Regions from separate parts of the Pseudomonas sp. AC169 genome, predicted to be linked through region 3. Evidence: predicted binding sites of a transcription regulator. Region 3 holds the regulator's gene; each other region holds the start of a gene.
What was found. The regulator sigma-54, encoded in region 3, starts transcription at its own class of promoters, with help from an activator protein. The targets are predictions, from matches to a motif close to ANTGGCATNNANNTTGCTNT.
Positions count from the first base shown of each region.

Region 1: the regulator sigma-54 is predicted to act here: its motif matches at 1,405-1,424, upstream of flgB (flagellar basal body rod protein FlgB).
Region 2: the regulator sigma-54 is predicted to act here: its motif matches at 1,127-1,146, upstream of ACZZ0G_RS07150 (pilin).

Region 1 covers NZ_OZ409866.1:924,975-928,250, reverse strand. Annotated here, with positions in the region: gene ACZZ0G_RS04170 (chemotaxis protein CheV) at 1-223, shown strand, start outside; gene cheR (protein-glutamate O-methyltransferase CheR) at 270-1,097, shown strand; gene flgB (flagellar basal body rod protein FlgB) at 1,465-1,875, shown strand; gene flgC (flagellar basal body rod protein FlgC) at 1,879-2,322, shown strand; gene flgD (flagellar hook assembly protein FlgD) at 2,338-3,063, shown strand; gene flgE (flagellar hook protein FlgE) at 3,095-3,276, shown strand, end outside.
Region 2 covers NZ_OZ409866.1:1,586,060-1,589,335, forward strand. Annotated here, with positions in the region: gene ACZZ0G_RS07145 (BON domain-containing protein) at 1-351, opposite strand, end outside; gene ACZZ0G_RS07150 (pilin) at 649-1,080, opposite strand; gene pilB (type IV-A pilus assembly ATPase PilB) at 1,307-3,007, shown strand; gene ACZZ0G_RS07160 (type II secretion system F family protein) at 3,010-3,276, shown strand, end outside.
Region 3 covers NZ_OZ409866.1:3,653,608-3,656,883, reverse strand. Annotated here, with positions in the region: gene lptB (LPS export ABC transporter ATP-binding protein) at 1-619, shown strand, start outside; gene ACZZ0G_RS16360 (RNA polymerase factor sigma-54) at 807-2,300, shown strand; gene hpf (ribosome hibernation-promoting factor, HPF/YfiA family) at 2,374-2,682, shown strand; gene ptsN (PTS IIA-like nitrogen regulatory protein PtsN) at 2,694-3,158, shown strand; gene rapZ (RNase adapter RapZ) at 3,161-3,276, shown strand, end outside.

The DNA.
Region 1 (3,276 bases), 2.7 Mb from region 3:
CGACATCGAGATGCCGGAGATGGACGGGTACACCCTGACGGCGGAAATCCGCGGCGACGCACGCATGCAAAAGCTTCATATCATCCTGCATACTTCGTTGTCGGGGGTATTCAATCAGGCGATGGTCAAGAAAGTCGGTGCCGATGACTTTTTGGCCAAATTCCGCCCTGATGACCTGGCATCCCGGGTAGTCGACCGGATCAAAGCAGCAGATATCAGCTAGGAGCGCTTTGCTCCTGGCGGTCAACACGATTTAAGAGGCGGCATCATTGTCTACGGGTAATTTGGATTTCGAACAGTTCCGGGTCTTCCTGGAAAAAGCCTGTGGCATTTTGCTCGGTGAAAACAAGCAGTACCTGGTCTCGAGCCGTCTCAACAAACTGATGGAGCAGCAAGGCATCAAATCCCTGGGTGAGCTGGTTCAGCGCATCCAGACCCAGCCGCGCAGCGGGTTGCGCGAGCAAGTGGTCGATGCCATGACGACCAACGAAACCCTGTGGTTTCGTGACACCTATCCGTTTGAAGTCTTGAAGAACAAGGTGCTGCCTGAAGCGATCAAGGCCAGCCCCAACCAGCGTCTGCGGATCTGGTCGGCAGCGTGCTCATCGGGTCAGGAGCCGTACTCGTTGTCGATGTCGATCGACGAGTTCGAGCGCACTAACCTCGGTCAGCTGAAGATGGGCGTGCAGATTGTCGCCACGGATTTGTCCGGCCTGATGCTCAACAACTGCAAGACCGGCGAGTACGATAGCCTGGCGATCGGTCGCGGTTTGTCCGCCGATCGTTTGCAGCGCTACTTCGACCCGAAAGGGCCGGGTCGCTGGGTGATCAAGGCGCCGATCAAGAACCGAGTGGAGTTCCGCTCGTTCAACTTGCTCGACAGCTATGCCGCGCTGGGCAAATTCGACATCGTGTTCTGCCGCAACGTGTTGATCTACTTCTCAGCCGAAGTGAAGAAAGACATCCTGTTGCGCATTCACAGTACGTTGAAGCCGGGCGGTTATCTGTTCCTTGGCGCCTCTGAAGCGCTGAACGGTTTGCCGGACCATTACCAGATGGTTCAGTGCAGCCCGGGGATCATTTACCAGGCGAAGTGATTGCAGCGGCAACACAAAAAACGGGAAGCCTTAAAGCCTCCCGTTTTTTTATGCCCCAATTATTTTCCACGAACACCACACCCCCCTGTGGGAGCGAGCCTGCTCGCGAAAGCGGTCTGTCAGTAAAACAGTTGGCGACTGACACGCCGCCTTCGCGAGCAAGCTCGCTCCCACAGTTGTCCGGCGGTGATAGTGATGGGACGGCAAGCGGCAGAAAAGCGGCATCCGGCGGAAACCGGTTGCCGCTTTTCTGGCATTGCCGCTTTGCCGACGTCCCGCAAAGCCCCGGTTTATGGGGGTTTTATGGTTTGGCACGACGCTTGCTAAAGCTCAGTTACGAAAAACCGGTCACCTGAAGGTTCCCGACATGAGCATCAGCTTCGATAAAGCGCTCGGCATTCACGAAAAGGCATTGGGCTTCCGCGCCCAGCGTGCCGAAGTGCTGGCCAACAACATCGCCAACGCCGACACCCCGAACTACAAGGCTCGGGATCTGGACTTCTCCAAAGTGCTCGAAGCACAGACCGAGAAAACCAAAAGCGGTGGCAACTTTGCCCTGAACATGACCAACAGCCGTCACATCGAAGCTGAAGGCTTGGGCAACGGCGACGAGTCGCTGATGTATCGCACGCCGATGCAGCCTTCGATCGACCAGAACACCGTGGACGCCCAACTGGAACAGTCGAACTACGCGGAAAACGCCGTCGGCTTCCAGGCCAGCTTCACCCTGCTCAACAGCAAATTCAAAGGGCTGGTGTCAGCCCTGCGCGGAGAGTAATCCATGTCCCTGTCCAGCGTTTTCAACATTGCCGGCAGCGGCATGAGCGCACAAACCACGCGTCTGAACACCGTGGCCTCGAACATCGCCAACGCCGAGACCGTCTCGTCGAGCATCGACCAGACCTACCGCGCCCGTCACCCGGTATTCGCCACCATGTTCCAGGGCGGCCAGAACAACGGCAGCAACTCGCTGTTCCAGAGCCAGGACGCCGCCGGTCAAGGCGTGCAGGTACTCGGCGTGGTCGAAGACCAGAGCAACCTCGAAGCGCGCTACGAGCCGAACCATCCGGCGGCTGACGCCAAAGGCTACGTCTACTACCCGAACGTCAACGTGGTGGAAGAAATGGCTGACATGATATCCGCGAGCCGTTCGTTCCAGACCAACGCCGAAATGATGAACACCGCCAAAACCATGATGCAGAAGGTGCTGACCCTCGGTCAGTAATAAGGGGCGACTGCCATGAGTGTTACCGATACCACCAGCACGCCGAGCCTGAAGGACATCCTCGCTAACTCGACGAAGACCAGCAGCACCACGACGGGCGGCATCGCTTCGGCGACCAACAGTGCCACTGGCGGTCAAGCGCTGGGCAAGGACGCGTTCCTGCAACTGCTGGTTACCCAGCTGAAAAACCAGAACCCGCTCGATCCACAGGACAACAGCGCATTCGTTGCCCAGTTGGCGCAGTTCAGCAGCCTTGAAGGCATCACCACGCTGAACTCCACCGTGAGCGGCCTGGCCGGCAATTACAACTCGTCGCAGGCGCTGCAGGCGTCGTCGCTGGTCGGTCGCAACGTCATCGTGCAGACCAACACCGCGCAGCTCGACGATCCGACCAAAGGCCTGACCGGTTCGGTCACTGTGCCATCGTCCATCGCCGGTGGCACCGTGACCATCACCGACAAGGATGGCAAGACTGTTCGCACCATCGACCTGGGCAGCCGCGCCGCTGGCGCCGCCAGTTTCACTTGGGATGGCAAGGACACCAGCGGCACTGTGGTGCCGGTCGGCACTTACACCTTCAAGGCCAACGCACCGATCAACGGTACGGCGACCGATCTGGCAACTTACCTGCCGGCAACAGTCAACAGCGTGACGATCAGCCAGACCGGTGGTGAGCTGATGCTCAACCTCGCTGGCAAGGGCTCCGTTGCCCTGTCCAAAGTACAAACCATTGGTATATAGAGCCGACTAACCGGCAACAAAGGAGTGGAATATGTCTTTCAATATCGGCCTTAGCGGTCTCTATGCAGCCAACAAACAACTGGACGTGACCGGCAACAACATCGCCAACGTCGCGACCGCCGGTTTCAAATCGTCCCGTGCAGAATTCGAAGACGTTTACTCGGCGACCCGTCTGGGCACCGGCAGCAAAGTCATCGGCAACGGTGTGCGCCT
Region 2 (3,276 bases), 2.1 Mb from region 3:
GGCTTTCAGGCCGTCAGCGGAAACCGCTTTGACGCCTTTGATTTTCTTGGTGATGTTAACGGCTGTGGTTTTCTGAGCTTCGGTGATAGCTACAGTCGACGACAGCGACACAACACCTTTATTGGTTTCTACTTTGATGTCAGTGCCTGGGATGCCTTTTTCGGTGACCAGATCGCTTTTGACTTTAGTGGTGATCCAGGTGTCGGAAGTAGCTTCTTTAGCCTGGGTGACTTCACCGGCAGCCAGAGTCATTGGAGCCTGGGTAGCCTGAGTGGATTGTGCGAATGCACCGGAAGCCATGGTCAGGGTCAGCGCGGTAGCAGCAGCGGCAGTGATAGCGAACTTCTTCATACGAGTAACTCCTGTTTTTCTGGAAAGTCTGCTGGTTGTCTTGTCAGCAGGGTTACCAAGGTAGTTGCGAACGCTGTGCCAACTTTTTAAAAGCTATAATTTCTTTATAATCAACAAGTTATGAATTGGCGAAATTTTCGAAATCATGCAATTTGCATGACCTTCGAATTATCGACATGCAAGTTACGGTTTTTCGGAAAGTTCCTAAGGCGCTGAAATTATTGAAGCTTTTGTGAAGTGCCGCGCAATGAAAAATGCCCCGCATTGCGGGGCATTTTCGAGCACATCACTGACCGCTTATGTACCGCTGGCGGTGCAGCCTTTCGGTGAGTAGTCCGGTGCCACGGTGGTGCCGCAAGTCCAGACGCCAGCACCGGTGCCCGATGAACGGGTCAGGGTGATGGTTTTGTCCAGAACCGGGCCAGGAGCGTTCTTGATTGTGCAGACAATGGTGCCGGCCCCGGTTGAGGCGGTGCCCGATGCCGTCACGGCGCAATTGGACGTTGTGACGGTGGCACTACCGGCCACCAGCGTCAGCGTCGGGTCGGTACCCTGGTTGATGGTGTCTTCGAACGGCACCTTCATCGCACTGATTTCCGCCAGCCCCGCGGTCACCTTCGACCGCGCCTGATACTTGGAATACTGCGGCAAGGCGATGGTCGCCAGAATCCCGATGATCGCCACCACGATCAGCAGCTCGATCAGAGTAAAACCTTGTTGTTTTTTCATAGACACGCTCCATGCATGAGTCGAAATCTCATGATCTGAAAGGGGTGCAGCATAGGCCATGCCAATGCCCTCCAGGCCCCGCCCATTGGGCGCGAAGCCTGGGCAACGCCATTTCCTACAACCTGCAACCGCACTATCTGACACTTTTTGTCACCTGCACTGGCCGTGTTTGGCGCTGTCCCTTGACTAGGCTATAAGTCATGAACTGCAAGCGTGCGGAATCCCCATGAATGACATCGCTCTGAGCGGTCTGGCCAAGCAATTGGTGCAGGCCGAACTGCTCACGGAAAAAGGTGCCCAGCAAGCCTGGCAACAGGCCCAGCGCAATCGCCTGTCGCTGGTCAGCTATCTGGTGCAAAACAAACTGGTGAAAAGCTCACAGGTCGCCGAGATCGCCTCCGAACATTTCGGTATGGCGTTCCTCGATCTCAACTGCCTCGACAAGGAAACCCAGCCCAAAGGCCTGGTCAGCGAAAAACTGGTGCGTCAACACCATGCCCTGCCCCTGTGGCGGCGTGGCAATAAACTGTTCGTGGGCATTTCCGACCCGAGCAACCATCAAGCGATCAACGACATCCAGTTCAGCACAGGGCTGAGCACCGAAGCCATTCTGGTCGAGGACGACAAGCTCAGCGATGCCATCGAGAAATTCTTCGACACCCACGCCAGTGGTCTGGAAGACATGGCCGATGTCGATCTTGATGGCCTCGATGTCGAATCCATCGACGACAGCAAACAGGACGCCATCGCTGGCCTCGACGCCGACGATGCGCCGGTGGTGCGCTTCGTTCACAAGATGCTGCTCGACGCGATCAAGAGCGGCTCTTCCGACCTGCACTTCGAACCTTACGAGAAGAACTACCGGGTTCGGGTGCGCACCGACGGCATTTTGCGCGAAGTGGCGAAACCGCCGATTCAACTGGCCGGGCGTATTGCCGCACGCCTGAAAGTCATGGCCAGCCTCGATATTTCGGAACGCCGCAAACCCCAGGACGGGCGGATCAAGATGCGCTTGTCGAAAAGCAAGTCAATCGATTTCCGGGTCAACACCCTGCCGACCCTGTGGGGCGAAAAAGTGGTGATCCGGATTCTCGACCCATCCAGCGCACAGATTGGCATCGACGCGCTCGGCTACGAGCCCGTGCAGAAAGACTTGTACATGGCCGCGCTCAAGCAGCCACAGGGGATGATTCTGGTCACCGGCCCCACCGGCTCGGGGAAAACCGTATCGCTGTACACCGGCCTGAATATCCTCAACACCGTGGACATCAATATCTCCACCGCCGAAGACCCGGTGGAGATCAACATGGAAGGCATTAATCAGGTCAACGTCAATCCCAAACAGGGACTCGACTTTGCCCAGGCACTGCGCTCGTTTCTGCGCCAAGACCCGGATGTGATCATGGTCGGCGAGATCCGCGATCTGGAAACCGCCGAAATCGCGATCAAAGCCGCGCAAACCGGTCACCTGGTGCTCTCGACCCTGCACACCAACAGCGCCGCGGAAACCCTGACCCGCCTGCACAACATGGGCATTCCCGGCTTCAACATCGCCACCTCGGTCAGCCTGATCATCGCCCAGCGCCTGGCACGCAAGCTCTGCAGCCACTGCAAGAAAGCCATCGAGATCCCGCGCGAAACCTTGATCAAGGAAGGCTTCCCCGAGGAACGCATCGGCCATTTCACGATCTACGAGCCGGTCGGTTGCGATCACTGCAACGGCGGCTACAAAGGACGCGTGGGGATATATGAAGTGGTGAAAAACACAGCGGAACTGCAACGCTTGATCATGGCCGAGGGCAATTCGCTGGAAATCGACCTGCAGATGCGCCGCGACGGCTTCGACGACCTGCGCACCTCCGGGCTGCACAAGGCCATGCAAGGCATCACCAGCCTTGAAGAAATCAACCGGGTCACCAAGGACTGAACATGGCGGTCAAAGCAGCGAAAATCAGTGTTTATGCCTGGGAAGGTACAGACAGGAAAGGCAGCAAAGTCACCGGTGAGTTGAGCGGACAGAACCCAGCGTTGATCAAGGCACAACTGCGCAAACAGGGGATCAATCCCGGCAAGGTGCGCAAAAAGTCTGCATCGCTGTTGAGCTTTGGCAAACGCATCAAGGCGCAGGATATCGCCCTGTTCACCCGGCAGATGGCGACCATGATGAAGGCCGGCGTACCGCTATTGCAGTCGTTC
Region 3 (3,276 bases):
CCCGAACGGCGCCGGCAAGACCACATGCTTCTACATGATCGTCGGCCTGGTTCAGGCCGATCAGGGCCGTGTGCTGATCGACGATCTGGACGTCAGCCACCAGCCGATGCACGGTCGTGCGAAGGCCGGTATCGGCTATCTGCCGCAAGAAGCGTCGATCTTCCGCAAACTGTCGGTGGCCGACAACATCATGGCCATCCTCGAGACCCGTCAGGAACTCGACAAGGCCGGCCGTCGCAAGGAGCTGGAAAGCCTGCTTCAGGAGTTCCACATCAGCCATATCCGCGACAACCTCGGTATGAGCCTGTCGGGTGGTGAACGCCGCCGGGTGGAAATCGCTCGCGCACTGGCCACGGCACCAAAATTCATCCTGCTCGACGAACCGTTCGCCGGTGTCGACCCGATCTCGGTCGGCGACATCAAGCAGATCATCCACCATCTTAAGGCCAAGGGTATCGGTGTATTGATCACCGACCACAACGTCCGCGAGACGCTGGATATCTGCGAAACCGCTTATATCGTCAACGATGGTCAACTGATCGCCGAAGGCGACGCAGAAACCATCCTGGCCAACGATCTGGTCAAGGAAGTGTATCTGGGCCACGAGTTCCGCCTGTAAGCGCGACAGTGCCCGGTGCGCCGCCGGGGCGCCGTATCGATTCAAGCAGGAATTAATACGCTTTAATTGTTACAGCGCTCTAGGCAAACACTTCAGTTTCAGGCATATAATTTGCTTAAGTTTGGCGCTTCGGCGCCCTGTAGTGGATGGCGCATAGCGCCGGCGAATAAGGTGTTAAGCCCCTGCCATGAAACCATCGCTAGTCTTGAGAATGGGCCAGCAGCTGACGATGACACCGCAGCTGCAACAGGCCATCCGCCTGCTCCAATTGTCGACCCTGGATCTGCAACAGGAAATCCAGGAGGCTCTGGAATCCAATCCGATGCTCGAACGCCAGGAAGAAGGCGACGACTTCGACAATTCCGACCCCATGGCCGACAACGCCGAACAGAAGCCCAACACCGAGATCCAGGAACCTTCGTATCAGGAAACCGCCCCGACGGTGGACAACCTCGAGGAAGGCGAATGGAACGAGCGCATCCCTAACGAGCTCCCGGTCGACACGGCTTGGGAAGACGTCTATCAGACCAGCGCCAGCAGCCTGCCCAGCAACGATGATGATGAGTGGGACTTCACCACCCGCACCTCTGCTGGCGAAAGCCTGCAAAGTCACCTGCTTTGGCAACTGAACCTCGCACCGATGTCCGACACCGATCGCCTGATCGCCGTGACCCTGATCGATTGCATCAACAATCAGGGCTACCTGGACGAAACCCTCGAAGAGATCCTTGAGGCGTTCGACCCGGAACTGGACATCGAACTGGACGAAATCGAAGCCGTCCTGCACCGCATCCAGCAGTTTGAACCGGCCGGTATCGGCGCCCGCAACCTTGGCGAATGCCTGCTGCTGCAATTACGTCAGCTGCCGGCCAAGACGCCTTGGCTGATTGAAGCGAAACGCCTGGTCAGCGATTACATCGACCTGCTCGGCGGCCGCGACTACAGCCAGTTGATGCGCCGCATGAAGCTCAAGGAAGACGAGCTGCGCCAGGTGATCGAACTGGTACAAAGCCTGAATCCGCGTCCGGGTTCGCAAATCGAATCCACCGAAGCCGAGTACGTCGTGCCTGACGTTATCGTGCGCAAGGACAACGAGCGCTGGCTGGTCGAGCTCAATCAGGAATCCGTGCCACGCCTGCGCGTCAACGCCCAGTACGCCGGTTTCGTCCGTCGCGCCGACACCAGCGCCGACAACACTTTCATGCGCAATCAGTTGCAGGAAGCCCGCTGGTTCATCAAGAGCCTGCAGAGCCGCAACGAAACCCTGATGAAAGTTGCCACCCAGATCGTCGAGCATCAACGCGGTTTTCTGGAGTACGGCGACGAAGCCATGAAGCCGCTGGTTCTGCATGACATCGCCGAAGCTGTCGGCATGCACGAATCGACGATTTCCCGGGTGACCACGCAGAAATTCATGCATACCCCGCGCGGTATTTATGAGCTGAAATACTTTTTCTCCAGCCACGTCAGCACCTCCGAAGGCGGCGAATGCTCGTCCACAGCGATCCGCGCGATCATCAAAAAACTGGTTGCCGCGGAAAATCAGAAAAAGCCGTTGAGTGACAGCAAGATCGCTGGTTTACTGGAGGCACAAGGCATTCAGGTGGCTCGCCGCACCGTCGCCAAGTACCGCGAATCCCTCGGGATCGCGCCTTCGAGCGAACGCAAGCGGTTGATGTAAGCCACGTTACAGCGTTCCAGTGGCAGGCTATCCAGCCTGCCGCTTTATGCACTGGCAACGAAGGAGAAGCTGTATGCAAGTCAACATCAGTGGACACCAACTGGAAGTGACCCAACCTCTGCGTTCCTACATCGAGGAAAAACTCCAACGACTGGAGCGACATTTCGACAAGATCACCAACGTGCAGGTCACGATGTGCGTCGAAAAGCTGAAGCAGAAAATCGAAGCCACCTTGCATATTCCCGGCAGCGAAGTGGTCGCCAACGCAGAAGATACTGATATGTATGCTGCGATCGACTCACTGACCGACAAGCTGGATCGCCAACTCAAAAAGCATAAGGAAAAGACCCAGAGCCTCCTCCAGGGCGCAACCGGTCGATAACCCCCCATTCCATGATCCGACTTGAAAGTATCCTGACCCCCGGCCGTTCCCTCGTGAACGTGCCGGGCGGCAGTAAAAAGAAAGCCCTCGAACAAATTGCCAACCTGATCGCCCGCGAAGTGCCGGCTCTGGAGATGCAAGATGTCTTCGAGGCGCTGATTGCCCGTGAAAAACTGGGTTCTACCGGTTTTGGCAACGGCATCGCCATTCCGCATTGTCGCCTGAAGGGTTGCACTTCGCCCATCAGCGCGCTGATGCACCTTGAAGCCCCTATCGATTTCGACGCCATCGATGGCGCGCCGGTTGACCTGCTGTTCGTTTTGCTGGTCCCGGAGGCTGCCACCGATGCGCACCTGGAGTTGCTGCGTCAGATCGCCAGCATGCTCGACCGCAAGGAGGTGCGTGAAAAACTGCGCAGCGCGGCGAGCAACGAAGCCTTGTATCAGGTTGTCCTGGACGAGCAGAACGGGCACTAATCATGCGCTTGATCATCGTCAGTGGCCGTTCCGGCTCGGGTAAAAGTACCGCACTGGACGTCCTTGAAGACAACGGCTACTACTGCATCGACAACCTGCCGGCTGGCTTGCTGCCGGA